DNA from 2 places in the Streptomyces sp. NPDC101166 genome. Region 2 is predicted to be linked to the other one. Evidence: riboswitches for the same ligand, from Rfam matches in the RefSeq annotation. Region 2 holds a riboswitch; the other holds the start of a gene.
The links. A riboswitch is a leader RNA that binds a small molecule or an ion and turns the genes downstream of it on or off. The one in region 2 is predicted to bind glycine.
Positions count from the first base shown of each region.

Region 1: linked by a shared signal. The riboswitch ahead of gcvP (aminomethyl-transferring glycine dehydrogenase) and the one ahead of gcvT (glycine cleavage system aminomethyltransferase GcvT) in region 2 are both predicted to bind glycine.

Region 1 is NZ_JBIWPF010000034.1:30,028-44,568, reverse strand. Features, by position in the region: gene ACIRS4_RS34770 (DUF881 domain-containing protein) at 1-559, shown strand, start outside; gene ACIRS4_RS34765 (small basic family protein) at 556-888, shown strand; gene ACIRS4_RS34760 (DUF881 domain-containing protein) at 894-1,943, shown strand; gene ACIRS4_RS34755 (FHA domain-containing protein) at 2,026-2,910, shown strand; gene ACIRS4_RS34750 (MerR family transcriptional regulator) at 2,956-3,693, shown strand; partial or broken gene ACIRS4_RS34745 (hypothetical protein) at 3,867-4,067, opposite strand; gene ACIRS4_RS34740 (bifunctional nuclease family protein) at 4,173-4,646, shown strand; gene ACIRS4_RS34735 (MerR family transcriptional regulator) at 4,893-5,576, shown strand; partial or broken gene ACIRS4_RS34730 (DNA polymerase IV) at 5,665-7,190, shown strand; gene ACIRS4_RS34725 (PRC-barrel domain-containing protein) at 7,112-7,483, opposite strand; glycine riboswitch at 7,597-7,693, shown strand; gene gcvP (aminomethyl-transferring glycine dehydrogenase) at 7,869-10,754, shown strand; gene ACIRS4_RS34715 (molybdopterin-binding protein) at 10,821-11,240, opposite strand; gene ACIRS4_RS34710 (ABC transporter ATP-binding protein) at 11,269-12,333, opposite strand; gene ACIRS4_RS34705 (ABC transporter permease) at 12,330-13,136, opposite strand; gene modA (molybdate ABC transporter substrate-binding protein) at 13,121-13,927, opposite strand; gene ACIRS4_RS34695 (molybdopterin-binding protein) at 14,075-14,473, opposite strand; gene ACIRS4_RS34690 (amino acid transporter) at 14,511-14,541, opposite strand, start outside.
Region 2 is NZ_JBIWPF010000008.1:33,845-48,385, forward strand. Features, by position in the region: gene ACIRS4_RS16125 (PucR family transcriptional regulator) at 1-751, opposite strand, end outside; gene hisD (histidinol dehydrogenase) at 880-2,205, shown strand; gene ACIRS4_RS16135 (APC family permease) at 2,301-3,911, shown strand; gene ACIRS4_RS16140 (ThuA domain-containing protein) at 3,908-4,576, shown strand; gene ACIRS4_RS16145 (thiamine pyrophosphate-binding protein) at 4,614-6,401, shown strand; gene ACIRS4_RS16150 (L-serine ammonia-lyase) at 6,481-7,848, opposite strand; gene glyA (serine hydroxymethyltransferase) at 7,952-9,214, opposite strand; gene gcvH (glycine cleavage system protein GcvH) at 9,229-9,606, opposite strand; gene gcvT (glycine cleavage system aminomethyltransferase GcvT) at 9,731-10,849, opposite strand; glycine riboswitch at 11,016-11,127, opposite strand; gene ACIRS4_RS16170 (AAA family ATPase) at 11,305-11,991, shown strand; gene ACIRS4_RS16175 (enhanced serine sensitivity protein SseB) at 12,082-12,882, shown strand; gene ACIRS4_RS16180 (enhanced serine sensitivity protein SseB C-terminal domain-containing protein) at 13,298-14,101, shown strand; gene ACIRS4_RS16185 (ABC transporter permease) at 14,432-14,541, shown strand, end outside.

The DNA of each region.
Region 1 (14,541 bases), on a different contig from region 2:
CGACGACGTGAGCGCGCGGCAGCGGGAGGCGCTCCGCGACAGCGGCGGCGGCCAGGCGGTGCTGGCGGGGATGCTCGCGGGTGCCGTCGGGGTGCACGGGCCCGGCGTGAAGCTGGTCGTGGACGACGCCGAGGAGGCGTCCCCGGGAGGCGGGGGGAACCCGCGCGAGACGACGGGGTTCTCCGACACCGGCCGGGTACGCGACCGTGACATGCAGCGGGTCGTCAACGGGCTGTGGGCGTCGGGCGCGGAGGCCGTCTCGATCAACGGGCAGCGGCTGACGGCGCTGTCGGCCATCAGGGCGGCGGGCGACGCGATACTGGTCGACAACCGTCCGCTGGTGCCCCCGTACACCGTCCTCGCGGTGGGTGACGGGAAGAACCTCAGCACCGCTTTCCAGGACAGCTCCGACGGGTTGTATCTGAGCGCCCTCCAGGAGAACTTCGGCATCCGGACCGCCATCTCGGTGGAGAGCGACGTCAAGCTGCCCGCAGCGCCGAGTGTGATCGTACGCACAGCACAGCCAAGCACCGAGAAGAGTGAGAAGGGCACATCGTGATCGCCGTACTGGGCCTCGTCGTGGGAGTCGTGGCCGGCCTCTTGGTCCAGCCCGAGATTCCGGCGGCCGTCGTGCCTTATCTGCCGATCGCCGTCGTGGCGGCGCTGGACGCCGTGTTCGGTGGTCTGCGGGCCATGCTGGACGGGATCTTCGACGACAAGGTGTTCGTCGTGTCGTTCCTGTCGAACGTGGTCGTGGCCGCGCTGATCGTCTTCCTGGGCGACGAGTTGGGCGTCGGGTCGCAGCTGTCCACGGGCGTCGTGGTCGTGCTGGGCATCCGCATCTTCTCCAACGCCGCGGCCATCCGCCGGCACGTCTTCAGGGCGTGAGGCCGATGAGCGACCAGGACAGGACTTCGCGACCGGACGAGACGTCGCACCGCGACGAGGCACTCCGCCAGGAGGCCGCGCCCCGCAGCGAGACCCCCCGTCAGGGGCAGGGGACGCACCGTGACCAGGCCCCGCGGCAGGACGAGACGCCCACGACCCAGCTGTTGCGCAAGGAGTTGCCCGCCGAGGTCCCGGCGCAGGAGACGCGCCCCGGGACCGCCGAGGCGGCGCCCGCTGCGGCCGGCCCCGCTGCCGCAGCCGAAGCGAAGTCTCCGACGCCGTCTGCGGAGGAGCCTCCCGGATGGGCCCCCGGCGAGGACCCCGAGCCGTCGCTGACCGGGCGGCAGCGGCTGGTGCAGGGGCTGTGGCCGCCGCGTGTCACCCGGGCCCAACTCATCGTCGCGCTGCTGCTGTTCGGTCTCGGCTTCGGTCTGGCCGTGCAGGTCGCCTCCAACAGCGAGAGCGGAAACGCCCTGCGCGGTGCGCGCCAGGAGGACCTCGTGCGCATCCTCGATGAACTGGATGACCGCAGTCAGCGTCTAGAGGACGAGAAGCAGGGTCTCGAGAAGCAGCGTCAGGAGCTGGAGAACAGTTCGGACCAGGCCGAGGAGGCCCGTCGGCAGACGGTCGAGAAGGAGAAGCAACTCGGCATCCTGGCGGGCACGGTGGCCGCCGAGGGGCCCGGCATCACTGTGACCATCGATGACAAGAAGGGGACGGTCGAGGCGGACATGCTGCTCGACGCGATCCAGGAGCTGCGCGCGGCGGGGGCGGAGGCGATCCAGGTGAACGACGTGCGGGTGGTCGCCGGCACGTACCTCACCGATTCCGACAACTCCGTGAGCGTCGACGGGAACAAGATCAACGCGCCCTATCGTTTCAAGGTCATCGGCAAGCCGCAGGACCTCGAACCGGCGCTCAACATCCCTGGAGGCGTCGTGCAGACCCTGGAGAAGGAGCAGGCCACCGTGACCGTCGAGCGATCCACCAAGATCGTCGTGGACGCCTTGCGAGCGGCGAAGCAGCCTGACTACGCTCGGTCGTCCTCGCAGTGAACCGGCGGTGCATGGCGGTCGTCGGGCAGGGGCATGAGGTTGCGGGGGGTCGGCGCACCGATCGGGTGGTGCGTGGTGGAAACTGTCTGGTGGCTACGGACGTTGTGAAGATGTCCGGGTCGGCCGGTGTATTCAGTCAGGGTTCGTCCTGCCCCACGGGCGGGTCTGTTTCGGTCAAGGGGAATCGCCCGTGAAGTTGTTTGCGAAGTTGTTCGGCAAGAGCGCGCGAGAAGGCAGCGACAACGCGACCGCGCGCCATCGTGCGCAGCCGGACGCGGAAGGCCAGCGGCCGCTGTTCCGGGACCAGGTGGGTGGTTCGGGCGGTGACATTCCCGGTGGTCAGGGCGCGGCGTCTGTTGACCCCGCCCAGTCCGGCGGCATAGGTTTCGGGCAACCGTCAACCTCAACTACGGGTGGAGGGTTTTCCCCTATGTCGGCCCTGGTGTGTACGAGGTGCGGTAACCGCAACGCGGAGAACAGTCGCTTCTGCTCCAACTGTGGCGCGCCGCTCAGGCCGGGCGTGACGCCGGAGCGGGCGTCGGAGACGACGTCCACGATCTCCATCTCGGGTCTGGAGGCGTACGACGCCGAGGTCACCGGGCAGACGCAGTTGCCGGCGCTCTCGCCCGAGGCTCAGGCCGCGGTCGACGCGCTGCCGTTGGGTTCGGCGCTGCTGGTCGTGCGCCGCGGTCCCAACTCGGGCAGCCGCTTCCTGCTGGACGGCGATCTGACCACGGCGGGGCGTCACCCGCAGAGCGACATCTTCCTGGACGACGTGACCGTCTCGCGTCGCCATGTGGAGTTCCGGCGCGGCCAGGACGGTTCGTTCACGGTGGCCGACGTCGGCAGCCTGAACGGAACGTACGTCAACCGCGAGCGGATCGACGAGGTTCCCCTGTCGAACGGCGACGAGGTGCAGATCGGCAAGTACCGGCTGGTCTTCTACGCGAGCCAGCGAGGCTACTGACCCTCCCCCGGGAGCGTCCCGGGGGCACCCCCCAAGGGAAGGTCCATGCTTCGAACACCGAGGGGCGGTGCCGGGCACGGCGCCGCCGCCGCGGACGGTGGTCTGATGAGCATCGGCACGGTGCTGAACGTGCTGCGCGACGAGTTCCCCGAGGTGACGATCTCCAAGATCCGTTTCCTGGAGGCCGAAGGGCTCGTCGAGCCGCAGCGGACCCCGTCCGGGTACCGCAAGTTCAGCGCCGGGGACGTCGAGCGCCTCGGCCATGTGCTGCGGATGCAGCGAGACCACTATCTGCCGCTCAAGGTGATCCGCGAGCATCTGGACGCCATGGAGCGCGGCGAGGCCGCACCGCTTCCCACGGTGGGCCGGCAGCGGGACGGCGAGACCGTCCCGGAGGCGTCCGACGCTCCCACCGTCGCCCGTATCGGCCGGGCCGAGCTGCTGGCCGCCGCCGGGATCGACGAGCGTGATCTCGACGAGTGGGAGTCGTACGGGCTGGTGGTGCCGCTCGCCGACGGGGTCTACGACGCCGAGGCGGCCACCGTCGCCGCACTGGTGGCCGAACTGGGCCGGTTCGGCATCGAGCCCCGGCATCTGCGGGTGATGAAGGCGGCCGCGGATCGTGAGGCGGGGCTGGTGGACCAGGTGGTCGCCCCGCTCAAGCTGCACCGCAATCCGCAGACGAGGGCGCATGCGCAGGCCCGTACGAAGGAGCTGGCGGACCTCACGGTCCGGCTGCACTCGGCGCTGGTGCAGACCGCGCTCGGAGTGCGGCTGCCCTGAGGGGGCTTGGCGGCTGTCCGGCGGATCATGCCGCCGACGCGGGGTCTGGCACGCCCACCTGCGGCGTTGTCGTCACTCGCCGACTCCCCCACGCTCGGCTTCGCTCGCGCGGGAGGTACCCCCGTCGCGTCGCCTCCCTCCTCCGCCTTGCAGTCGGACGCACCAGACCCCGCTCAGCTGGGCCGACCGGTCCCGCTGCTTTCTTGCGACTTGATCCGCCAAAGAGCCGCGTCCTTCAGCTCGGCGGCGAGGATCGCCCCCATCGGTCCGGCGCCGAGAGCACCGCTGACGAGGAACCCGCCCACCATCGAGACCGGCATGACGACCCCGCCGAGCCACACCATGGTGTCCACGGGGACGGTGTAGGGCCCGAGAGCCCCTGGCGCAGGCCCGCCCGGGTGCTGCGCGCGGCGGCCGGATCGGTCAACCGTTCCCGGCCCGACTACCCAAACGTCCCGGGCACGGCCTAGGGTTGCTGTGTGAACGAGCTCGATGTCGTAGGTGTCCGGGTCGAGATGCCCTCCAACCAACCGATCGTGCTGCTGCGTGAAGTGGGAGGCGACCGTTACCTCCCGATCTGGATCGGGCCGGGGGAGGCGACGGCCATCGCCTTCGCCCAGCAGGGCATGGCTCCGGCGCGGCCGCTGACCCACGATCTGTTCAAGGACGTGCTGGAGGCTGTCGGCCAGGAGCTCACGGAAGTGCGCATCACGGATCTGCGTGAGGGCGTCTTCTACGCCGAGCTGGTCTTCGCCAGCGGGGTCGAGGTGAGCGCCCGCCCCTCCGACGCCATAGCGCTGGCCCTGCGCACCGGGACGCCGATCTTCGGCAGCGACACGGTGCTGGACGACGCGGGCATCGCGATCCCGGACGAGCAGGAGGACGAGGTGGAGAAGTTCCGCGAGTTCCTCGACCAGATCTCCCCGGAGGACTTCGGCACCAGCAATCAGTAGGCCTCGCGGGGCGCTGCCGGCACTTCCGAGGGGGCGTTGCGGCAGGGCCGGTTCCCGGCAATTGCCGGGGGCGAGTGAGAGCGTCCTACGGCTCCTTCTCAGCGCATTCGGCTAGCCTTTCCCCGCGACGGGGTGCGGGAAACCACTCTTAGGGTGATTATCACCCGGCGTGGCGAGTGTGGCGATCGTTGACGCACCCCCGGTGACTGCCTACCGTCGAGAGGCAGGTCAAGGACGGAGGTCGGCGTGAGAAGCAGCGGCGACGGTACGGCTGGGGGTGCCCCCGGATTCGGTGTCGGGGGTGGCGGTCCGTACCCGCCCCCAGGCTCTCGGCTGCGTGCGAGCGGGGGGCATCCCGGTCACGGCAGTGCGGCCCCGCAGGCTTCGCAGCGGCCGGCGGCCGTGCCGAGCGGCGGAGGGGCGGCGTCCATGGCGTCCGAACAGATCGGCTACCGGGGTCCGACGGCCTGCGCGGCCGCGGGCATCACCTACCGGCAATTGGACTACTGGGCCCGCACGGGGCTCGTCGAGCCGAGCGTGCGGCCCGCCCACGGGTCGGGCACCCAGCGTCTGTACAGCTTCCGGGACGTCGTCGTCCTGAAGATCGTCAAGCGGTTCCTGGACACGGGGGTGTCGCTGCAGAACATCCGCACCGCCGTCCAGCACCTGCGTGAGCGCGGGTTCCGTGATCTGGAGCGGCTGACGCTGATGAGCGACGGGGCCACGGTCTACGAGTGCACGTCCCCCGACGAGGTCCACGCGCTGCTTCAGGGCGGCCAGGGAGTCTTCGGCATCGCGGTGGGCGTGGTCTGGCGGGACGTCGAGAGCGCGCTGTCGCAGCTGCACGGGGAACGCCTCGACACCGGGGAGACGCTCGTGGGGCACAACCCGGCCGACGAGCTGGCGCGGCGGCGCAACCGGGCGGTCTGACCTTCCGGGGAGCCTTTCCGGCGGCCTCTCGGCCGTCGGAGACCGCGGTGTGACGCCGTTGTCAGTGGTGTGGTGCAGCATCGGAGATGTGAGAAACGCGCCCACCATCCTGCACCTCGACATGGATGCCTTCTTCGCGCAGGCGGAGCAGGCGTCCAAGCCGAGCCTGCGCGGGAAGGCCGTGATCGTGGGGGGCCTCGGGCCGCGCGGGGTGGTGGCCACCGCCTCGTACGAGGCGCGGGTGTTCGGGGTGCACTCGGCGATGCCCATGGGGCAGGCGCGCCGGCTGGCTCCGAACGCCGCCTACCTGGTGCCGCGGTTCATGTTCTACCGCGCCATCAGCGACCAGGTGATGGCGCTGCTGCGGGCCCTGTCCCCGCTGGTGGAGCCGCTCAGCCTGGACGAGGCGTTCGTCGACCTGGAGGCCGGGGGAGCGGCCTGGGACGGTGTGTCGGCGCAGGCGGCCGGGGTCCGGCTGCGCGCGGACATCCGTGCCGTCACGGGGCTCACGGGGTCGGTGGGGCTGGCCGCCTCCAAGATGCTCGCGAAGATCGCCTCGGAGCGGGCCAAGCCGGACGGGCTGGTGCTGATCGAGCCGGGGACCGAGCGGGCGCTGCTCGGCCCGATGTCGGTGCGGACGCTGCCGGGCGTGGGGCCTGCGACCGGCGACCATCTCAGACGGGCGGGGATCACCACGGTCGACGAGCTCGCCGAGGCCGGCGAGGACGAACTCGTACGGCTGCTGGGCAAGGCGCACGGACACGCGCTGTACGGCATGGCGCTGGCGCGGGACGAGCGGCCGGTGGTGGCCGAGCGGGAGACCAAGTCGGTGTCCGTGGAGGACACCTACGACGTGGACATCCACGACCGGCTGCGGGTGGGGCTGGAGGTCGGGCGGCTGGCGGACCGGTGCGTGCGCAGGCTGCGCGAGGCCGGGCTGTCGGGACGGACGATCGTTTTGAAGGTACGGCGCTACGACTTCTCCACGCTCACCCGGTCCGAGACCCTGCGCGGGCCCACCGACGACCCCGCCGTGGTGCGGGAGGCGGCGGCGCGGCTGCTGGAATCCGTGGACACCACGGGAGGGGTGCGGCTGCTCGGCGTGGGAGTCAGCGGCCTGGCGGACTACACGCAGGAGGACCTGTTCGCACAGGCCGCGGGGGAGCGGATGTCGGCGGCGCCCGAGGAGGAGCCGGCGCGTGAGTCAGCCGAGCGGGAGGAGACGCCCGCGGAACACCGGTGGCGTCCGGGGCTCGACATACGCCACGCCGAGCTGGGGCACGGCTGGGTGCAGGGCAGCGGCCTCGGCCGGGTCACCGTGCGTTTCGAGACGCCCTGGTCGGATGTGGGCCGGGTGCGGACGTTCCGGGTCGACGACCCCGCCCTGGAGCCGGCGGACCCGCTGCCCCTGGTGCCCGGCGCGCCCCCGGGGACGCCCGGCGCCGGACCGCCGCCCGAGACGGAGGCAGCCCCGCGTGCGGCTGCGCCCGGGCCCGGGCCCCGCACGGCCCCGACCCGGTGACCTGCGGCGCGGCTCAGGTGTCGTCCGAGCCGGCGAGTCTGCCGAAGTCGTGGTCGGGCAGCGGGGGAGGGGCGGCCACGTCGAGGCCGTAGTGGTGGTAGAGCTGGAGCTCCTGCTCGGGGGAGAGGTGGCGGCCCACGCCGAAGTCGGGGGCCTCCTTGATCAGGGTCCGCTCGAAGGGGATGCGCAGCGCGCCCTCCACCAGTTCGCTGGGCTCCAGCGGGACGAAGGCGTCACGGGAGAAGAGGCCGGTGCGTATGGCGGCCCATTCCGGCACGCCGGTCGCGTCGTCGAGGTAGACCTCGTCCACCGTGCCGATCTTGGCGCCGTTGCGGTCGAACGCCTTGCGGCCGATCAGGTTGCGCGGATCGATGTCGGTCTGCACGGGCCCTCCACGTGGTCGCACCTCATCCGTAAGCACTACAAAAGAGCACAACCGGACGGGCGGCCACTCGAAAGGAGGGGCGTTGACCCCGCTGGTAGTCTGGCAACGGCTGCTGACCCCGTGCGGGAGAGTCCTCCGAGACGCCATCGGAGGCGCCGAAGGAGCAAATCCTCCCCGGAATCTCTCAGGCCCACGTACCGCACGGACGAGGTCACTCTGGAAAGCAGAGCGGTGGCGCGAGTTGCCGCTCTCACCGACGGTGAAAACCGGACGCCCACGGGCGGCCGGTGAAACTCTCAGGTTGAGATGACAGAGGGGGAGGCCGTCCGGGTACCCGCGCCAGTGGTGCCCCTCGAAGGTCGCGTCAGACCAGGAGGCCTCCGCAATGACCGCCCATCGCATTCCGCTCTCCGACCTCGAACAGGGAATCCCCTTCGAGCAGCGCCACATCGGCCCTGACCAGGAGGCGCGGGCCAAGATGCTCGCGCAGGTCGGATACGGCTCGCTGGACGAGCTGACCGCCGCCTCCGTCCCGGATGTGATCAAGAACGCCGACGCGCTGGACCTGCCCGGCGCGCGCACCGAGGCCGAGGTGCTGGCCGAGCTGCGGTCGCTCGCCGACCGCAACGAGGTCCTCGCCCCCATGATCGGCCTCGGGTACTACGGCACGTTCACGCCGCCCGTCATCCTGCGCAACGTCATGGAGAACCCGGCCTGGTACACGGCCTACACGCCCTATCAGCCGGAGATCTCGCAGGGCCGGCTGGAGGCCCTGCTGAACTTCCAGACCATGGTCGCCGACCTGACCGGGCTGCCCACCTCGGGCGCCTCGCTGCTCGACGAGGGGACGGCCGCCGCCGAGGCGATGGCGCTGGCCCGCCGCATGGGCAAGAACAAGAAGGGTCTCTTCCTGATCGACGCGGACGTGCTGCCGCAGACGATCGCCGTGATCGAGACCCGCGCCGAGCCGACCGGCGTCGAGGTGGTCGTCGCAGACCTCGCCGACGGCATCCCCGCCGAGATCGCCGGCCGTGAGATCAACGGCGTGCTGCTCCAGTACCCAGGCGCCTCCGGCGTCGTACGGGACATCAAGCCCGTCATCGACCAGGCCCACGAGCTGGGCGCGCTCGTCGTCGTCGCTGCCGACCTGCTCGCTCTGACGCTGCTGACCTCGCCCGGGGAGCTGGGCGCGGACATCGCCGTCGGCACGACGCAGCGGTTCGGTGTGCCGATGGGCTTCGGCGGGCCGCACGCCGGCTACATGGCCGTCCAGGAGAAGTTCGCGCGGAGCCTGCCCGGGCGGCTCGTGGGCGTCTCCGTCGACGTGGACGGCGACAAGGCCTACCGGCTGGCGCTGCAGACGCGCGAGCAGCACATCCGGCGGGAGAAGGCGACCAGCAACATCTGCACGGCTCAGGTGCTGCTCGCCGTCATGGCCGGGATGTACGCGGTGTACCACGGCCCCGAGGGGCTGCGGGCGATCGCCCGGCGCACGCACCGGTACGCGACGATCCTGGCCGCGGGGCTCACGGCCGGCGGGGCCGAGGTCGTGCACGGCTCCTACTTCGACACGCTGACCGTCCGTGTGCCGGGCCGGGCCGCCGACGTCGTCGCCGCCGCGCGGGGCAACGGCGTCAACCTGCGCCTCGTCGACGCCGACCACGTGTCGATCGCCTGCGACGAGACCACCGGGCGGGCCCAGATCACCGCCGTGTGGGCCGCGTTCGGGACCGAGGGCGACATCGCGGCGCTGGACGCGGTCACCGAGGACACCCTGCCCACGGGGCTGCTGCGTGCCGACGAGGTCCTCACCCACCCCGTCTTCCACCAGCACCGCTCCGAGACCGCGATGCTGCGCTACCTGCGCCGGCTGTCCGACCGGGACTACGCGCTGGACCGGGGCATGATCCCGCTGGGTTCGTGCACCATGAAGCTCAACGCCACCACCGAGATGGAGCCGGTCACCTGGCCCGAGTTCGGGCAACTGCACCCCTTCGCGCCCGCCGATCAGGCGCAGGGATACCTCACCCTCATCCGGGAACTGGAGGAGCGGCTCGCCGAGGTCACCGGCTACGACAAGGTCTCCCTCCAGCCCAACGCGGGCTCGCAGGGCGAGCTGGCCGGGCTGCTCGCCGTGCGCGGCTACCACCGGGCCAACGGGGACGAGCAGCGCACGGTGTGCCTGATCCCCTCGTCCGCGCACGGGACGAACGCCGCCAGTGCCGTGATGGCCGGCATGAAGGTCGTCGTCGTCGCCACCGCCGGCGACGGCGAGATCGACGTCGAGGACCTGCGGGCGAAGATCGACAAGCACCGTGACGAGCTCGCCGTGCTGATGATCACCTACCCGTCGACGCACGGTGTGTTCGAAGAGCACGTCGCCGACATCTGCGCCCAGGTGCACGACGCCGGCGGCCAGGTGTACGTGGACGGCGCCAACCTCAACGCGCTCGTGGGGCTGGCCAAGCCGGGGCACTTCGGCGGTGACGTCTCCCACCTGAACCTGCACAAGACGTTCTGCATCCCGCACGGCGGCGGCGGTCCCGGCGTCGGCCCGGTGGCCGTGCGCTCGCACCTCGCCCCGTACCTGCCGAACCACCCGCTGCAGCCCGCCGCGGGGCCCGAGACGGGCGTCGGACCGATCTCGGCCGCGCCCTGGGGCTCCGCCGGCATCCTGCCGATCTCGTGGGCCTATGTGCGGCTCATGGGCGGGGAGGGGCTGAAGCGGGCCACCCAGGTGGCGGTGCTCAGCGCCAACTACATCGCCAAGCGGCTCGAACCGCACTACCCCGTGCTGTACACCGGCCCCGGCGGGCTCGTCGCGCACGAGTGCATCATCGATCTGCGGCCGCTGACCAAGGCGACCGGGGTGAGCGTCGACGACGTGGCCAAGCGGCTCATCGACTACGGCTTCCACGCGCCGACGATGTCGTTCCCGGTGGCCGGGACGCTGATGATCGAGCCCACCGAGTCCGAGGACATCATCGAGCTGGACCGGTTCTGCGAGGCGATGATCGCCATCCGTGCGGAGATCGAGAAGGTCGCCTCGGGCGCGTGGCCGGCCGACGACAACCCGCTGCGCAACGCACCGCACACCGCCGCCGCGCTCGGCGGGCAGTGGGAGCACGCGTACTCGCGGGAGGAGGCCGTCTTCCCGGCCGGGGTGTCGGCCGCCGACAAGTACTGGCCGCCGGTGCGCCGGATCGACCAGGCCTTCGGCGACCGGAACCTGGTGTGCTCCTGCCCGCCGCTGGACGCCTACGAGGACTGACGCCGGGCGGCCCGCGCCGGTGCGCCGAGGGCTCCCGTCCCCTGTGGGCGGGAGCCCTCGGGCGTCTCATCCCGTCGCCAGGGACACCTCGGTCGCCTTGATGAGGGCGACGGCGTGGGAGCCGACGGTGAGACCGAGGTCCTCGACGGCCTCCCGGGTGATGACGGCGACCAGTTCGCCGTCCTCGACGGCGAGCCCGACCGAGGCCATCGCGCTGCCGACGGCGATGCCGGTGACCGTGCCGGGGATCTGATTGCGGATCGACAGCCCCTCGACCGGGCCGGTGGCCACCGCGACCTCCGTCGACTTCACCAGGGCGCGGACGGCGGAGCCGGGCGCCAGATCGAGGCCGTTCACGGCCTCCCTGGTGATCGCCGCGGTGACGGACCGGCCGCTGGTGAGGCGGATGCCGACGGTGGCCATCACGTCGCCGGGGGCGACGGCGGTGACCGTGCCGGGGAGCTGGTTGCGGATGCTCAGGGTCATGGGCATCCACCGTAGGGCCCGGTCGGCGCTATGCCGGGTATGCGTGCGTCTGTGCCGCTTTGAGCGTCGCCCAGACCGTGGCGCCGGGGTGCAGGTCCAGCTCGGCGGCCGCGACCGTGGTGAGGTCGGCGGCCAGCGGGAGTTCGCCGCCGAGGTCGGCGCGGATCTGGTCGCCGTGGGTCTCCAGACCGGCCACCTCGCAGCGCCACATGTTGCGGGCGCTGGAGCCGGCGGGGCGGTCGCGGTGGAGGGTGACCGCGCTCGGCGGGAAGGCGACGAAGACCGGGCCGGAGAGCTCCTCCGCCGTGGTCAGCGCGGGCCCCGCGTCCAGATGGACCGTGTGCCCGTCGGCCCGGCCCCGGTAGAGGTTGAGGCCGACCAGCTGCGCGATGTACTCCGTGCGGGGATGACGGGCGATGTCGGACGGGGCGCCCTCCTGGACGACGCGGCCGTGCTCGACGACGACCAGACGGTCCGCGAGGACCATGGCGTCCAGCGGGTCATGGGTGACCAGGACGGCGACGGCCTCGAACGCCGCCAGATGGCGGCGCAGCCCGGCGCGCACCTCGAGCCGGGTGCGGGCGTCCAGCGCGGCGAGCGGCTCGTCGAGCAGCAGCAGCCGGGGGTGGGTGGCGAGGGCGCGGGCCAGGGCGACGCGCTGGGCCTGGCCGCCGGACAGTCGGCGGGGCTTGGCGCCGGCGTGTTCGGTGAGACCCATGCGCTCCAGCCATCCGGCGGCCTGTGCGCGGGCCTGCGCCTTGGTGGCGCCTTGGCAGCGCGGGCCGAACGCCACGTTGTCCAGTGCGCTCAGGTGCGGGAAGAGCAGGTAGTCCTGGAAGACCACGCCGACGGGACGGGACTCCGGCGCGGTGCGCTCCAGCGCCTCGCCGTCCAGGCGCAGATGGCCCTCGGCCAGCGGGACGAGCCCGGCCAGGGCGCGCAGGGCCGTCGTCTTGCCGGCGCCGTTGGGGCCGAGCAGGGCCACGACGTCGCCGGGCGCGGCCCGGAGCGTCACGTCGAGGCGGAAGGAGCCGCGGTCGACGACGAGGCGGGAGTCCAGGCCCGCGGTGAGGGGTGCGCCGGCCGCGGTCATGGCGCGGTCATCCAGCGGTCGCGCAGGCCCGCCAGGACGGCCACGGACACGACCAGGAGCACCAGGCTGAGGGCGATGGCGGCCTCCGGGTCGCTCTGCAGGGCGAGGTAGACGGCGAGCGGCATGGTCTGTGTGCGGCCGGGGAAGTTACCCGCGAAGGTGATCGTGGCGCCGAACTCGCCGAGCGCGCGTGCCCAGGCCAGCACCGCGCCGGCCGCGATGCCCGGGGCGACCATCGGCAGGGTCACGCGGCGGAAAGCGGTGAAGCGGGAGGCGCCCAGGGTGGCGGCGGCCTCCTCGTAGCGGGGGTCGGCGGCGCGCAGGGTCCCCTCGACGCTGATGACGAGGAACGGCATCGCCACGAACGTCTCCGCGACGACGACGCCCGCCGTGGTGAAGGGGAGCGTGACGCCGAACCAGGCGTCCAGCCACTGCCCGACCACGCCGTTGCGGCCGAGGGCCAGCAGCAGCGCCACACCGCCCACCACCGGGGGCAGCACCAGCGGCAGGGTGACCAGGGCGCGGACCAGGCCGCGGCCGGGGAAGTCCGCGCGCGCCAGCAGCCAGGCCAGGGGCACGCCGACGACCAGGCTCACCGCGGTCGCGGCGGTGGCGCAGACGAGGGAGAGCCGCAGCGCCTGCCAGACCGCGTCGCTGGTCAGCTGCTCGGGCAGGTGGTGCCAGGGGGCGCGCACCACGAGAGCGACCAGCGGCAGCAGGAGGAAGGCCAGTCCGAGGAGGGCGGGCAGGAGGAGCGCGAAGGGAACGCCCGCGCGGACCCCGCGTTTCACGGCTTCAGGAATCCGGCCTCGGACAGCACGCGGGCGCCCTGCGCGGACCGCACGAGGTCGATGAAGGCACGGGCCGCCGTCGGGTTCGGGGCGTCCCCGAGGAGGGTGATGGGGTAGTCGTTGACGGCGCCGGCCGACTCTGGGAAGTCCACGCCCTCCACCTTGTCACCCGCCGCGTGCACATCGGTCTTGTACACCAGCGCGGCGTCGGCCTCCTTCAGCTCGACCTTGGTCAGGGCGCTTTTGACGTCCTGCTCGTAGGAGGCCGGGGTGACCTTCAGGCCGCCGGCGGTGAGGGCCTTCTGGGCGGCGGCGCCGCACGGGACGCTCTTGTCGCACAGGACGACCTTCAGGCCCGGCCTGGTGAGGTCTTTCAGGGAGGCGATCTTGTCGGGGTTGCCCGGGGCGGTGGCTATCTCCAGCCGGTTGCGGGCGAAGGTGACGGGGGCGGAGGCGTTGGCCTTCTCGTCCGTCACGATCGCCATGGTCTTGGCGCTGGCGGCGGCGAACACGTCGGCCGGGGCGCCGCCGGTGATGCTCGCGGCGAGGGAGTCGCTGCCGCCGAAGCTGAAGGTGACCTCGGTGCCGGGGTGGGTCTTCTCGAACTCCTTGCCGAGCGCGGTGAAGCTCTCCTTGAGGGAGGCGGCCGCGAAGACGGTCACCGTCCCCGAGGGCTTCGCCGGGGATCCGGAGGCGTCGGTCGCCGTGCCCTCGGCGTCGGAACAGCCGGCCAGGGCCAGCAGCGCGACCGCCGAGGCGGCGGCCTGCGACGTCCGGCGGGCCCGGCGCCTGGTTCGGGTCATCACGGCGATCTCCTCGGTGTCGTCGGTCCCTCGAACGGGTCCCTGCCGTGATGATAATGCCGCATGTGCGAGGTGTGATCGCCTGCTGGCCTCGCATCAGCCGCCGAGAACGATGCCTGAGGGGTGCATGTGCTTTGCCGACTGCGATCAGACGCGGTCGATGTGGACGTTGGTCGACTTCACGCGGGCGGTGGCCTCCATGCCGATCTCCAGGCCGAGTTCCTCCACGGCCTCCCGGGTGAGCAGGGAGACCAGGCGGTGCGGGCCGGCCTGGATCTCCACCTGGGCGGCGACGTCGCCGAGTTTGATCGCGGTGACGATGCCGGGGAAGGCGTTGCGGGCCGAGGTGTAGGAGGCCGCGCCCTCCTCGGGGCTGCCCGCCTGGGCGAGTTCGACGGAGAACGCGGCGAGGTCCTCGCCGTCGATGAGACGTCGCCCGGTCTCGTCGCGGTGGGTCGCCACCCGGCCCGCGTCGGCCCAGCGGCGCGCGGTGTCGGGGCTCACGCCGAGCAGACGCGCGGCCTGGCCGATGGTGTAGGACTGCATGCCGTCACGATAGGGGCACCGGCCGGCCGGGCCCGCGTCAGCCGGTGTGGACGCGGGGGCGGCGGGCG
Region 2 (14,541 bases):
GGAGCCAGCCCCAGGACTCGCCGCGCAGGACCACGGGCTGGCGTGCGCAGGGCTCGACCTGGCTGAAGGACGCCGCCGAGGCCGCAGGAGCCTCGTTGCCCTGCGCCACCAGAGGGTGGTGGCGTTCGTGAATGGCCCGCGAGTGCGCGCTCCACTCGTTGACCACCCGGTCGGCCTCCGGGGTCGCGCCTCCGTAGGCGAGCATCTGATGGGTCACGTCCTCCAGCACCACGGCGTGCCCGGTGCGGCGGGCCAGCTCCCTGACCACGCCCACGTAGTCCTCGTCGGCCAGCAGCAGATCCATGAACGCCTGGCTGGTGGCCTCCTCGGCGATCAACTGCTTGACGCGGATGCCGACCAGCACCTCGTGGACCTGGGCCGACGTCTCGACGAAGGGGATCTCGTCGGCCAGTCCCACCAGGGGCAGGCCGGCGGCCTCGGCCTCCTCGACCGCGGCCTGCGGCATCGAGTCGAACATGCGCCCGGCCAGCTCGACGACGAGCACGGCCGCGCGGGCGTCCGCGACACGCCGGACGAAGGCGCGCTGCTGCAGAGCGGTGCTGCCCATGCCGAGCCCGGCCGTCAGGAGCATCTCCTGGCCGGTGAGGAAGCGGTGGATGTCCGGGATCTCCCCGGTGTGCACCCAGCGCACCGGGCGGTCCAGGTTCCTCTCTCCGGCGTACACGCGCACTTGGGTGCGCTTGAACACCTCGAGTTCGAGTGCGGCGCGAACAGTCAGGGGTTCAGCCATGAACCACTACCTCGGTGTGTGCTGGTTCCACGGCCAATATTGCACACACTGCGCCTGTCGCCACACCCGCGCGTTTCCTCAGACTTCAGGTCAACCCCACCGGCACGACCACGTGCGAGGAGTGCAGAGTGTCGTCAGAACGCCACTACATCAAGGGTCCCGCCGCCGCGAAACCGGCCCGGGCCAGCCGTCCGGAAATCGTCGAGACCGTCGCGGACGTGATCGCCGACGTACGGGCCGGCGGTGACGCCGCCGTGCGCCGCTGGTCGCAGAAGTTCGACCACTGGGGCCCGCCGTCCTTCCGGCTCAGCCCCGACGAGGTCGCCTCCGTGGTCTCCTCCGTCCCCGAGACGGTCCTCGACGACCTGCGGTTCGTCCAGGAGCAGGTCCGCGGCTTCGCCCGGGCGCAGCGGGACTCCCTCACCGACTTCGAGGTGGAGACTCTGCCCGGGGTGTTCCTGGGACAGCGCAACATCCCGATCGGCGCGGCCGGCGCTTACGTCCCCGGCGGCCGCTATCCGCTCACCGCGTCGGCGCACATGACCGTCCTGACGGCCAAGGTCGCCGGTGTCCAGCGGGTCGCCGCGACGACGCCGCCGGACCGCGGGGCTCCGCCGCCCGTGAGCATCGCCGCGATGCATCTGGCCGGCGCCGACGAGATCTACGTGATGGGCGGTGTCCAGGCCGTGGCCGCCCTGGCGCTGGGCACCGAGACGATCGACGCGGTCGACATGCTCGCCGGCCCCGGCAACGCCTATGTGGCGGAGGCCAAGCGCCAGCTCTTCGGCGAGGTCGGCATCGACCTGTTCGCCGGACCGACGGAAGTGCTGATCGTCGCGGACGACACCGCGGACCCGTTCGTGGTGGCGACGGACCTGCTGTCCCAGGCCGAGCACGGACCCGACTCCCCGACGGTCCTCATCACGACGTCCGAGGAGGTGGGCGCGCGGACCATCGCCTGGGTGGACAAGCTGCTGCCGGATCTGCCCACCGGGGACGTCGCCGGGCCCGCCTGGCGCGACCACGGCGAGGTGGCCGTGGTCCCCACCCTGGACGCCGCCTACGCGCTCGCCGACGAGTACGCCGGCGAACACGTCCAGATCCTCACCGCCGAGCCCCGCGAGGCCCTGCACCGGATGCGTAACTACGGCGCCCTGTTCCTCGGCGACAAGACGTGCGTCGCGTACGGCGACAAGGTCATCGGCACCAACCATGTGCTGCCCACCCTGGGAGCGGCCCGCTACACCGGCGGACTCTGGGTCGGCAAGTACCTCAAGACCGTGACCTACCAGGAGATCAGGGACGCCGGGTCCAGCGCCCGGCTCGGCGAGATCTGCGGCAGGGCCTCACGCATCGAGAACTTCGAGGGACACGCGCGCTCGGGAGACGTCCGCGCCGCGCGCTACGGATCGGCCCGGCTGGACTGGTCCGACCACGCCTTCGAGCAGAGCTGAACCGCGATGACGGATCGCGACTTACGCCCGCCCGCAGGCGCAGCGCGGCGACCGTTCGACAAGGAGCATGTCCCCCTCGACCCACGGAGATCGTCATGTCAGCTACGGAGAACGAGGCGCACGCGGCGCCCAGATCCACCCGCGTCAGTTCCACGGGCGGGACCGGGAGTCCCGTCTCCTCGGCCGCCGACGCCGAACTGCTCGCCGTACTCGGCTATGAGCAGAAGTTCGACCGCAAGGTCAGCCTGTGGGGCAACTTCGCCCTGGGCTTCGTGTACCTCTCGCCCCTCGTGGGCGTCGTGTCCCTCTTCGCGGTCGGTCTGGCGACGGCCGGCGGACCGTCGATCTTCTGGATCGGCATCGTCGGGGCCGGACAGTTCCTGGTCGCGCTGGTCTTCGGCGAGGTCGTCTCGCAGTTCCCGCTCGCGGGCGGGCTCTACCAATGGGTCCGAAGGCTGTGGAACGGGCGCTACGCCTGGTTCAACGCGTGGATCTACATCTGCACCATCACCATCGGCATCACCAGCACCGCACTCTTCAGCTCGGACTTCCTGGCCAGCCTCTTCGCCGGAACCGCCGACGCGCCCGGCATCAGCTCCACCCCCGCCCAGCGCCTGTGGATCGCGATCGGCATGACCGTCGTCTGCCTCATCTGCAACTGCTTCGGCACCAGGACACTGGCTCTGATCTCGAAGATCGGACTCGCCGCGGAACTGATCGGCATCGTCCTCGTCGGCCTGTACCTGCTGATCTTCGAACGGCACAACTCGGTCGCGATCTTCTTCGAGACCAGCAGCTCCAACCACGACGACTACATCATGGCCTTCATCGCCGCCTCCCTCGTCGGCCTCTTCCTCTTCTACGGCTTCGAGGCGTGCGGCGAGATCGCGGAGGAAGTCCCCAACCCCTCCCGCAGCATCCCGCGGGCCATGCAGCTGACCGTGGCCGTCGGCGGAGTGGCCGCGCTGCTCGCGTTCGTCGGTTACGCGCTCGCGGCTCCGGACCTCGGCTCGATCCTCTCGGGCGAGGACACCAACCCGATCCCCTCGATCCTGCAGAACTCGCTCGGCATCGTGGGCACGAAGGCGGTGCTCACCGTCATCATCACGTCCTTCATCGCGGGTGTGATGAGCCAGCAGGCCGCCGCGAGCCGGATCGTGTTCTCCTTCGCCCGCGACGACATGTTCCCGGGATCCCGCGTCTTCTCGAAGATCTCCAAGCGGCACCGCGTCCCCATGAACGCGCTGCTGGCCGTGAACGTCGTCCCGCTGCTGATCTTCGTGTTCGTCTACTACTCGCCGGACTCCCTCACCAAGATCGTGTCCTTCCAGGTGCTGGCCGGATACGCGGCGTTCATGATGGTCGTGCTGGCCGCGCTGCGGATGCGTCTGAAGGGCTGGCGCCCCGCCGGGGCCTGGACCCTCGGCCGCTGGGGCTTCGTGGTCAACGTGGCCGCCCTGATCTACGGCGTGCTCGGAATGGTCCTTCTCGCCCTGCCCACCGGCGGCGCGGGAACCCCGCTCCTTGACCAGTGGATCGCACTCGTCGGCTTCCTCGTCGTCGCGGCCGTGGGCCTGGTGTACCTGCTGGTCATGAAGCCGGAGCGCAAGTCCACCGCCCCGGAGGGCGACGCGATGGAGGTCGCCGCGCGTCTGCGCGAGCGCGCCGCGGCCATGGCCCGAACGACCGGAGGGAGCGACACATGACCCGCGTGCTGTACCTGTACGGAGGCTGGCCGGGGCACAAGCCCTACCAGGTGGCCGAGGAATGGGCCCTCCCGATCTTCAAGAACCTCGGATTCGACGTCGACGAGACCAACGACATCTTCTCCCTCGACGCCGACCTCACCGGCTACGACCTCATCGCACTCAACTGGAACAACGCTCTGCTGTCCGAGGGCCTGACCGCCGCCCAGGAGTCGAACCTGCTGGGCGCGGTGGAGAACGGCACCGGGATCGCCGCCTGGCACGGCGCCGCCGCCGCGTTCCGCACAAGCCTGAAGTACCACTGGCTCATCGGCGGCAGCTTCCTCGAACACCCCGCCGGCGAAGGCGTGAAGTATCCCTACGAGGTCACCGTCACGGACGCCGGCCACCCGATCACCGCCGGAGTGAAGGACTTCCGGGTCGCGTCGGAGCAGTACTACATGTCCGTCGACCCCAACAACCACGTCCTGGCCGAGAGCACCTTCACCGGCGAACACCTGCCCTGGCTGGAAGGGAAGACGATCCCTCAGGCATGGACCCGGACCTGGGGACAGGGCCGCGTCTTCTACAGCGCGGTCGGACACGACCTCGACGACCTCCAGAACCCGGACGTCACCCGCCTGTGCACACAGGGTTTCGCCTGGGCCGCCCGCCAGAACGCCTGACCCCACCATCCGAACCGAGCTTGATCGGGAGCACACCATGCCTGTCCTCACCGGAGGCCAGATCGTCGCGCGGACCCTGCGCAACCACGGGGTCGACGTCGTCGCCGGCATCCCCGGCCACGGCATCTGGTCACTGACCGACGCCTTCCTCGACGACGAGTCCAGGATCCCCTTCATCCAGACCTTCCACGAGCAGAGCGCCGTCCACCTCGCCGACGGCTACTACCGTGTCACCGGCCGCCCGCAGGCCGCGGTGACCTCCATCGGCGCCGGCGCGAGCAACACCGTCATCGGTATGGGCACCGCGTTCACGGACTCCACCAGCGTCCTGGTCATCACCGGCGGCCCGCCCACCCACATGCGCGGCCACGGACTGCTCCAGGAACTGGACCGCTACACGGCCAACGACTTCCCCAAGGTGGCCGAGGCCGTCAGCAAACGGCACTGGGTCGTCACCCGTGTCGAGGAGCTCCCCTTCGTCCTGCACCGCTGTTTCAACTCCATGCTGACCGGCCGCCCGGGCCCGGTGCACCTCGAGATCCCCATGGACGTGCAGGCCGAGGCGGCGAACGTGGAGCTCCACGACTTGGAGCGGCGCATCCCCGTCGGCCGCCAGCACCCCGACCCCGAGGCCGTGGACCGCGCCGTCGACGTGTTGCGCGCGGCCACCCGGCCGGTCATCGTGGTCGGCGGCGGGGCGATCACGTCCGAGGCGTCCGACGAGGTCCTCGCTCTCGCCGAACGCTGGCAGATCCCTGTCGTCACCACGTGGAACGGCAAGAGCGCCTTCCCCGAGGACCACGAGCTGTTCGCCGGCAGCGTCGGCCAGACCGGCACGATGACCGGCAACGCGATCGCGAGCTCCGCCGACGTCGTCATCTCCGTCGGCTGTCGCTTCACCGACTGGTCCGCCTCCAGCTACGCCAAGGGCGTCAGCTTCTCCATCCCGCCCGCCAAGCTCATCCACATCGACATCGACCCGCACGAGATCGGCAAGAACTACCCCGCCGAAGTGGGCATCGTCGCCGACGCGCAGCGCGCCGTGGCGGCCATCGTCGACTCCCTCCCCGCCAAGGGCGTCGACCGCTCCGAGTACCTCGCCGAACTCGCCCGGCTCAAGCAGGACTGGGAGGAGAAGCTTGCCGGCCGCCGCGACAGCGACCGCTTCCCGTTCACCTCACAGCGCCCGCTCGGCGCCCTGCGCTCGGTGCTCCCGCGCGACGCGATCATCGTCGCCGGCTCGGGCAACACGCAGGGCGCGGTCAAGCAGACGTTCCCCGTCTACTCACCGCGCACCCACCTCACCTCGGGCGGCTTCTCCTCCATGGGCTGGGCCGTCCCGGCCGCCATCGGCGCCAAGCTCGCCCGGCCCGACAGTCCCGTGGTCTGCGTCCTCGGCGACGGCGACTTCCTCATGAGCGCCCAGGAGATCGCCATGAGCGTCACCGCCGACGCACCGGTGATCTTCGTCATCCAGAACAACGCGGGCTACATGTCGATCCGCGGCGGCCAGCGCAAGCAGACCTCGCGGCACATCGGCGTCGAGTTCTCCCACCCGGACGGCTCGCCGTACAGCCCCGACTTCGCGGCCATGGGCCGGGCCTTCGGACTCGAGTCGTGGAAGGTCTCCGACGCCGAGTCCCTGGAGCCGACCCTGCGCAAGGCCGTCCAGTCGGGAGCCCCCGCCCTGGTCGAGGTCCCCACGGACCGCGACGCCGCGGGCCCCTGGGTGCCCGGCTGGTGGGACTTCCCGGTGCCGGCGTACATCACGGACGAGCGCCAGGACGAGTACCACCGCACCCGCGCCACCGAACAGCACCTCTGAGAGGGCCCCGCGCCCGGTGACGACGACCGCCCGTGCAGCCGAGACCGGCCGCACGGGCGGAGTCCGTCCCCGCGGGGCCTCAGCACTCGATGATGTTCACCGCCAGCCCGCCCCGGGCCGTCTCCTTGTACTTGACGGACATGTCCGCGCCGGTGTCCTTCATCGTCTTGATGACCTTGTCCAGGGACACCTTGTGCGAGCCGTCGCCGCGCAGCGCCATGCGGGCGGCGGTGACCGCCTTCACCGCGGCCATGCCGTTGCGCTCGATGCAGGGGATCTGGACCAGGCCACCCACGGGGTCGCAGGTCAGGCCCAGGTTGTGCTCCATGCCGATCTCGGCCGCGTTCTCCACCTGCTCGGGCGAGCCGCCCATGACCTCCGCCAGCGCGCCCGCCGCCATCGAGCAGGCCGAGCCGACCTCGCCCTGGCAGCCGACCTCCGCGCCGGAGATGGAGGCGTTCTCCTTGAAGAGCATGCCGATCGCGCCCGCCGCGAGGAGGAAGCGGACCACGCCGTCCTCGTCCGCGCCGGGGACGAAGTTCATGTAGTAGTGCAGGACGGCGGGGATGATGCCGGCCGCGCCGTTGGTGGGGGCGGTGACCACGCGGCCGCCGGCCGCGTTCTCCTCGTTGACCGCCATCGCGTAGAGCGTGATCCACTCCATGGAGTGGGCCAACGAGTCACCCTCCGCCCGGAGTTGACGGGCCGTCATGGCGGCGCGACGACGCACGCGCAGGCCGCCGGGCAGGATGCCCTCGCGGGACATGCCGCGCGCCACGCAGGCCTGCATCACCCGCCAGATCTCCAGCAGCCCCTCGCGGATCTCCTCCTCGGTCCGCCAGGCCCGCTCGTTCTCCAGCATCAGCGAGGAGATCGACAGACCCGTCTCCCGCGCCAGCCGCAGCAACTCGTCGCCCGTGCGGAAGGGGTACTTCAGGACCGTGTCGTCGAGCACGATGCGGTCGGCGCCGACCGCGTCCTCGTCGACCACGAAACCGCCGCCGACCGAGTAGTACGTCTTGGTCAGGAGCTCCTTGCCCTGCTCGTCGTAGGCCCACAGCGTCATGCCGTTGGCGTGGTACGGGAGCGTCTCGCGGCGGTGCAGGACCATGTCGTCGTCGTAGGCGAACGGGATCTCGTGCTCGCCCAGAAGCCGGATGCGGCCGGCCGACCTGATCGCCTCCACGCGCTCGTCCGCCGTCTCCACGTCCACCGTGCGCGGCGAGTCGCCCTCCAGGCCGAGCAGCACGGCCTTGGGGGTGCCGTGGCCGTGGCCGGTGGCGCCCAGGGAGCCGTACAGCTCGCTGCGGACGGAGGCGACCGAGGACAGCAGGCCCTCGTTGCGCAGCCGGCGCGCGAACATGCTCGCCGCCCGCATCGGGCCGACCGTGTGGGAGCTGGACGGGCCGATGCCGATCGAGAACAGGTCGAAGACCGAGATGGCCACGGGAACTCCTCCATACAGGGTGGTGCAGAAGTCTTCCGCCGGCGCCCCGCCCACCCGTTCACGAGTGCGCGGGGCGTCCGCCGGAAAACGGCTAACTACGGAACTACTTCCCCAGACCGGGGTACAGCGGGTGCTTCTCGGCCAGGGCGACGACTCGCGCGCGCAGCGCCTCGGCGTCGTAGGCGGGCTTCAGCGTCTGCGCGATCACGTCCGCGACCTCGGCGAAGTCCTCGGCGGTGAAGCCGCGGGTGGCCAGGGCCGGCGTGCCGATCCGCAGCCCCGAGGTGACCATCGGAGGCCGCGGATCGTTCGGGACGGCGTTGCGGTTGACCGTGATGCCGACCTCGTGGAGACGGTCCTCGGCCTGCTGGCCGTCCAGCTCGGACTCCCGCAGGTCCACCAGGATCAGGTGCACGTCCGTGCCGCCCGACAGGACGTTGACCCCGGCCGCGCGGGCGTCCTCGGCCGTCAGACGCTCGGCGAGGATACGGGCGCCGTCCACCGTACGCCGCTGGCGCTCCTTGAACTCCTCGCTCGCCGCCACCTTGAAGGAGACCGCCTTCGCCGCGATCACGTGCTCCAGCGGACCGCCCTGGAAGCCCGGGAAGACGGACGAGTTCAGCTTCTTGGCGAACTCCTTCCTGGCGAGGATGATCCCGCCGCGGGGGCCGCCCAGCGTCTTGTGGGTGGTGGAGGTGACGACGTCCGCGTGCTCGACCGGGTTCGGGTGCAGCCCCGCGGCCACCAGGCCCGCGAAGTGCGCCATGTCCACCCACAGGTAGGCCTCGACCTCGTCGGCGATCCGGCGGAACTCCGCGAAGTCCAGCTGCCGCGGGTACGCCGACCAGCCCGCGATGATCACCTTCGGGCGGTGCTCCTTGGCCAGCCGCTCCACCTCGGCCATGTCGACCAGCCCGGCGGCGTCCACGTGGTAGGCGACCACGTCGAACTGCTTGCCGGAGAAGTTCAGCCGCATCCCGTGGGTGAGGTGGCCGCCGTGCGCCAGGTCCAGGCCCAGAATGGTGTCGCCGGGCTGGGCCAGCGCGAACAGGGCGGCCTGGTTGGCGGAGGCGCCCGAGTGCGGCTGGACGTTGGCGTACTCGGCGCCGAACAGGTCCTTGATCCGGTCGATCGCGATCTGCTCGGCCACGTCGACGTGCTCACAGCCGCCGTAGTAGCGGCGCCCCGGGTAGCCCTCGGCGTACTTGTTGGTCAGGACCGAGCCCTGCGCCTCCATGACCGCGAGCGGAGCGAAGTTCTCCGAGGCGATCATCTCCAGCGTGGACTGCTGGCGGCGCAGCTCGGCGTCGACCGCCGCGGCGACCTCCGGGTCGAGCTCGTGCAGGGGCGTGTTCAGGACAGACATGCGTCTACGACTCCTCAGCCGGCGGTGTAGGCGGTGTACTCGTCGGCGGAGAGCAGCTCCTCCTGCTCGCCCGTGACCCGTACCTTGAAGAGCCACCCGCCCTCGAAGGGGGCGGAGTTCACCAGCGACGGGTCGTCGACGACGTCCTGGTTGACGGCGACGATCTCCCCGTCCACCGGCGAGTACAGCTCGCTGACCGACTTGGTCGACTCCAGCTCGCCGCAGGTCTCGCCCGCGGTGACCGTCTCGCCGGCCTCGGGGAGCTGGACGAAGACCACGTCGCCGAGCGCGTTGGCCGCGTGCTCCGTGATGCCGACCGTCGAGACGCCGTCCTCGGCGCCCGACAGCCACTCGTGCTCCTTGCTGTAACGCAGCTGCTGCGGGTTGCTCATGGCCTGAATTCTCCTGTACGCGGGGGAGTGCTGATGGCTGGGTGACTGGGGAAACCGCTGGTGGGCGGCTAAATGTGCGCGGGGTCACGCCGGTGGACGCGACCTCGCGCGACGCGCCGGGCGACTACTTGCGGCGCTTGTAGAACGGCAGGGCCACGACCTCGTACGGTTCGTGGCTGCCCCGGATGTCCACGCCCACGCCCTCGGCGCCCGGCGCTGCGTGCGCGGCGTCGACGTACGCCATCGCGATCGGCTTGCCCAGGGTGGGGGAGGGGGCGCCGGAGGTGACCTCGCCGACCACCTCGCCGCCCGCGACCACGGCGTACCCGGCGCGCGGGACGCGGCGGCCCTCGGCGACCAGGCCGACCAGGACGCGCGGGGCGTTCGCCTCGGCCCGCCCGGCGGCCCGCAGCAGCGCCTCGCGCCCGACGAAGTCGCCCTCCTTGCCGAACTTCACCACCCGGCCGAGCCCGGCGTCGAAGGGGGTCAGCGACAGCGACAGCTCGTGCCCGTACAGCGGCATGCCCGCCTCCAGGCGCAGGGTGTCCCGGCAGGACAGCCCGCACGGGATCAGGCCGACGCCCTCGCCCGCCTTGGTCAGCGCCTGCCACAGCTCGACCGCGTGCTCCGGCTTCACGAACAGCTCGAAGCCGTCCTCGCCGGTGTAGCCGGTGCGCGCGATCAGCGCGGGAACGCCGGCGACCGTGCCGGGCAGGCCGGCGTAGTACTTCAGGCCGTCGAGGTCGGCGTCGGTGAGGGAGGCGAGGATGCCGGGGGACTCCGGGCCCTGGACGGCGAGCAGCGCGTAGGCGTCCCGGTCGTCGCGGACCTCGGCGTCGAAGCCGGCGGACCGCTCCACCAGGGCGTCCAGCACCGGCTGGGCGTTGGAGGCGTTGGCGACGACCATGTACTCGGTCTCGGCCAGCCGGTACACGATGAGGTCGTCGAGGATGCCGCCGTCCGCCACGCAGATCATGGTGTAGCGGGCGCGGCCCACGCCGACGGAGGCGATGTCGCCGACCAGCGCGAAGTTCAGCAGAGCGGCCGCGGCCGGGCCGGTCACCGTGATCTCGCCCATGTGCGAGAGGTCGAAGAGCCCGGCCCGGGTGCGCACGGCGTTGTGCTCGTCGCGCTCGGAGCCGTAGCGCAGGGGCATGTCCCAGCCGGCGAAGTCGGTCATGGTCGCGCCCAGCGAGCGGTGCAGGGCGTCGAGGGCGGTATGGCGAAGCGGGGTGCTGCTCATCGGGCGTTCGTCTCCCAAGGCAAGACTGGCGAGGTCGTTCCTCCCCATCTGTCATCGGAACCTGAGAGGTTCGCCATGAAGGCCATCCGTACGACGGGGTGACCATGGCTTGCACCTTGGGTGGAGCCGCCCCCTGTCGAGGGGCCGGCCCGCTTTTCAGATGTGCCTCGCCCGCGCGGTACGGGGCCTGAGAGATTCAAGGGAGGGACTTGCTCCTTCGGCGTCCCGGGCGGGCGCTCTGGGCGAGCGCCGCCGGGGAACTCTCCCGCGCGGATTCAAACGGCCGGTATGCAGTTGGCGCGGCCATCATTGCACGGCTCGCCCCGGTCAGGGCAGGCCGCATCTGTAACCGGCTTGTGGCGGTACGTGCACGAAATCGGAAGGCGCCGCGCATTACCTTCTCTTTACGCTCGATGGGGAGAAGACTTGTCGGACCCCAGGGGAGGACGACCACGGTGAACAGGACCACGGCGTACGTGACCACCTCGGCCTACGCGACCACCTCGGCGATCGCCGTGCCGGCGCAGCCCGCGGCGACCGCCGGAGCAGCCTGCGGCTCCCGGACCGCTCCCGTCGTCCGCGACCTGCGCGCCCGCGCCGGCCACAGCCCGCACGGCCTGCTGTTCGGGCCCCGCGACCTGGTCGTGGTCACCGGCCTGCCCGGCAGCGGGAAGTCCACCCTGATGCGGCGCGCGGTCAAGGGCCACCGCGTCGACTCGCAGGACACCCGGGACCGCTGGGACGCGCGGACGCCGCGCGCGCTGCCGTACGCGCTCTACCGTCCCCTCGTCCGCCTCGCCCACTACGTGGGGCTGCGGCGCGCGCTGCGCGAGGGCAAGGGGGTGGTCGTGCACGACTGCGGTACGCAGGCGTGGGTGCGCGACTGGCTGGCCCGTGAGGCCCGCCGCCGCGGGGGCACGCTGCACCTGCTGCTGCTCGACGTCACCGTGGACACCGCGCTCGAAGGGCAGCGGGCACGGGGGCGCGGGGTGTCCCGCTACGCCTTCCTGCGCCACCGGCGGGCCGCGTCCCGTCTGCTGCGCGCGGTGGAGAAGGGCCGGCTGCCCGGAGGCTGCGGCTCGGCCGTACTCCTGGACCGCGACGCGGCGGACACGCTGCGCCGCATCGACTTCACCGGCTGAGCCCGCCGGAGGGGCGCGGGCGGGGGCGGGGTGGCGGCACCCGTTAGCCTTTTCTGGCACCAGTGGTTCTCGGCAGGCGGCGGTAGGCAGATGGAATTCCCCCCGGCGGACTTCCCGGCGGACTTCTCCGCGGGTTTCCCGGCACAGGCGCACCCCCCTTCGCATGGCGGATGGCCCGGCAACGAACTGGAGGAGGCGCTGTCCGCCTCCCTCGGCGTGCCCGGCGCCGGCGCGCGGATCGTGGAGGTGCTCAGCCGCAGCTTCGTGTGGATCCCGCTGCCCAGCGGAGGCGGTCCGCACAGCGGCCCCCTGGACCTGCCCACGCTGGAGCTCGACGGTCAGGCCTACGTGCCCGTCTTCAGCTCCGAGGAACAGTTCCGCCAGGTCGCCGGCTCGCACATGTCGTACACGATCGCCCCGGCTGTGGAGTTCGCGCGCGGGCTGCCGCCGCAGGTGGGCATCGCGGTCAACCCGGAGGGCGTGGTCGGCGTCCCGCTGCCGCCCGGCGCCGTCGCCGAGCTGTGCCGCGCCGGCCGCACCCCGCTGGACGGCCCCGCCGCCGGTGGCCGGGTCCGGCTGTTCGAGCCCGACTGGCAGGACGACCCGATCGACTTCCTGTCCGCCGCGTCGGCCGAGTTCGAGGCGATCGGCGTCGTCGTCACGGCCCGCCGCTGCCTCGCGGCCATCGAGACGGCCGACCCGGTGATGTTCGTCGGCGTCGAACTCTCCCCATGGGAAGGCGACCTGAGGGCCCTCCCCCTGGAAGCCCTCGGCCGAGCCCTGACCGCCACCCCGACCCACTGGCCGGTCAACCTGGTCCTCCTGGACGTCACGGACGACCCGGTGGCCAGATGGCTGAAGGAGAACGTCCGCCCGTTCTACACCCGCTGACCCGCACCGGGGAACCGGGCGACGACCCGCCACTCCTCGCACCTGCAGGGGCGGGGGACCCCGGGGCTCCTGACTCCCAGGGCGACCGGCCCAACTCCAGGGGCGCGGGGAACTGCGCGCCCAGCCCCCCCACACCTCGCACCTGCAGGGGCGGGGGACCCCGGGTCCCTGGCCCCCAGGGCGACCGGCCCAACTCCAGGGGCGCGGGGAACTGCGCGCCCAGCCCCCCCACAGCCCGCACCCGCCGACGGCGAGCCCCCGCCCCGCCGACGGCGAGCCCCCCGCCGACGGCAGGCACCCGCCCCGCAAGGTGCGCCCGGCCGAACAACCGACACCCGATGGGCACCCGTTGTCGGCGAAGCCACCTAAGCTAGTCTCCACGAATCGAGGCCAACCAATCGAAGGGGCGGTACAGGTGAGCGCCAGCGGCATCGCGACCGGGCAGGTCGAGCACATGCTGCGCCAGGTGACGCCCGGGCGCTACGACGCCTACGAGGCGCTCCTGCGCGCCCTCGCCACCCCGACCACCGGCCAGGTGTGGATGCTGCTGTGGCAGGGCCAGGCAGGCTCCCCGGACGCCCAGTACGGCACGATGGACGTCGACGGCCACGGCTACGCCCCCTGCGTCACCTCCGCCCAGGAACTCTCGGCCAGCGGCTGGAACAGATCGTACGAAGTGGTCGACGGCCTCGACGTGGCCCGCACGCTGTACCCGGACCACCACGGCCTCTGGCTGAACCCGCACGCCCCCGGCGGCGGCGTCGGCATCCCCTGGCTCGACCTGCGCCGCATCGCGACCGGCCTGGACCGCCAGCCGGCCGGCCCGCTGCGGCTGTCCGAACCGGGCGTGGAGGTCCCGCAGTTCTACGCCCTCCTCGCGCAGAACGCCCACCGCACACCGGCGTTGCGCGCACTGCGCCGTGCCTGGGTCCAGCCGGCCCTGGGCGCGCCGTACCTCGTCATCGGGCTGGACGTGTACGACACGTCCCCGCCGGCCGTGGACGCGGTGCGGGCGATGATGCAGCAGTCGATCGGCGCGGTCCCGGAGGGGCTGCCGGTGTCGACGGTCGCCATGACCGACGACCACGACCCGGTGGTGATGTGGATGCGCGTCCACGCCCGCCCGTTCTACGACCGCGAGGCCCACGCCCCGGCCCCCGCCGCCCCCTCGCAGGCGCCCGTGGCGGGCTACGGCTATCCGCCCGCCGGCCGTTTCTGACCTTGCCCGCCCGCCCCTCACCCAGCGTGTTCCCGCCGGGGAGGGCACCGATCGTCTTCGCGCGTAGATAGCGGCAGTTGGGGCGCATCAATGCGCATATGTCCGCATTCGCCCCCGTCCGGCAGTCATTACCCACCGTCCGGATAACGGAATCCATCTGACCGCATCACGTTTACGCATCCTTTTCCTGCCAAGTCTGGCAACAGATCGCCAAAGCGTTGAAGACTCCCGCTCCAGGGGTGCTTCGCCCCTGCACACGAACGGACTGATCACGCCGCTACAGCGGCAAGTGCGGGCCGGCTACCGCCGGTTGAGAGGGGTCCCTGCCAGATGACGGCACCATTGCACGAGCCGACCGCGGAAGCGGCCCCGAGCCCGGTCGAGGAAGCGGCGGCCGCCGCTTCCGGCACGAAGGCCGTACAGGGTCGTTCCCTCGGCCG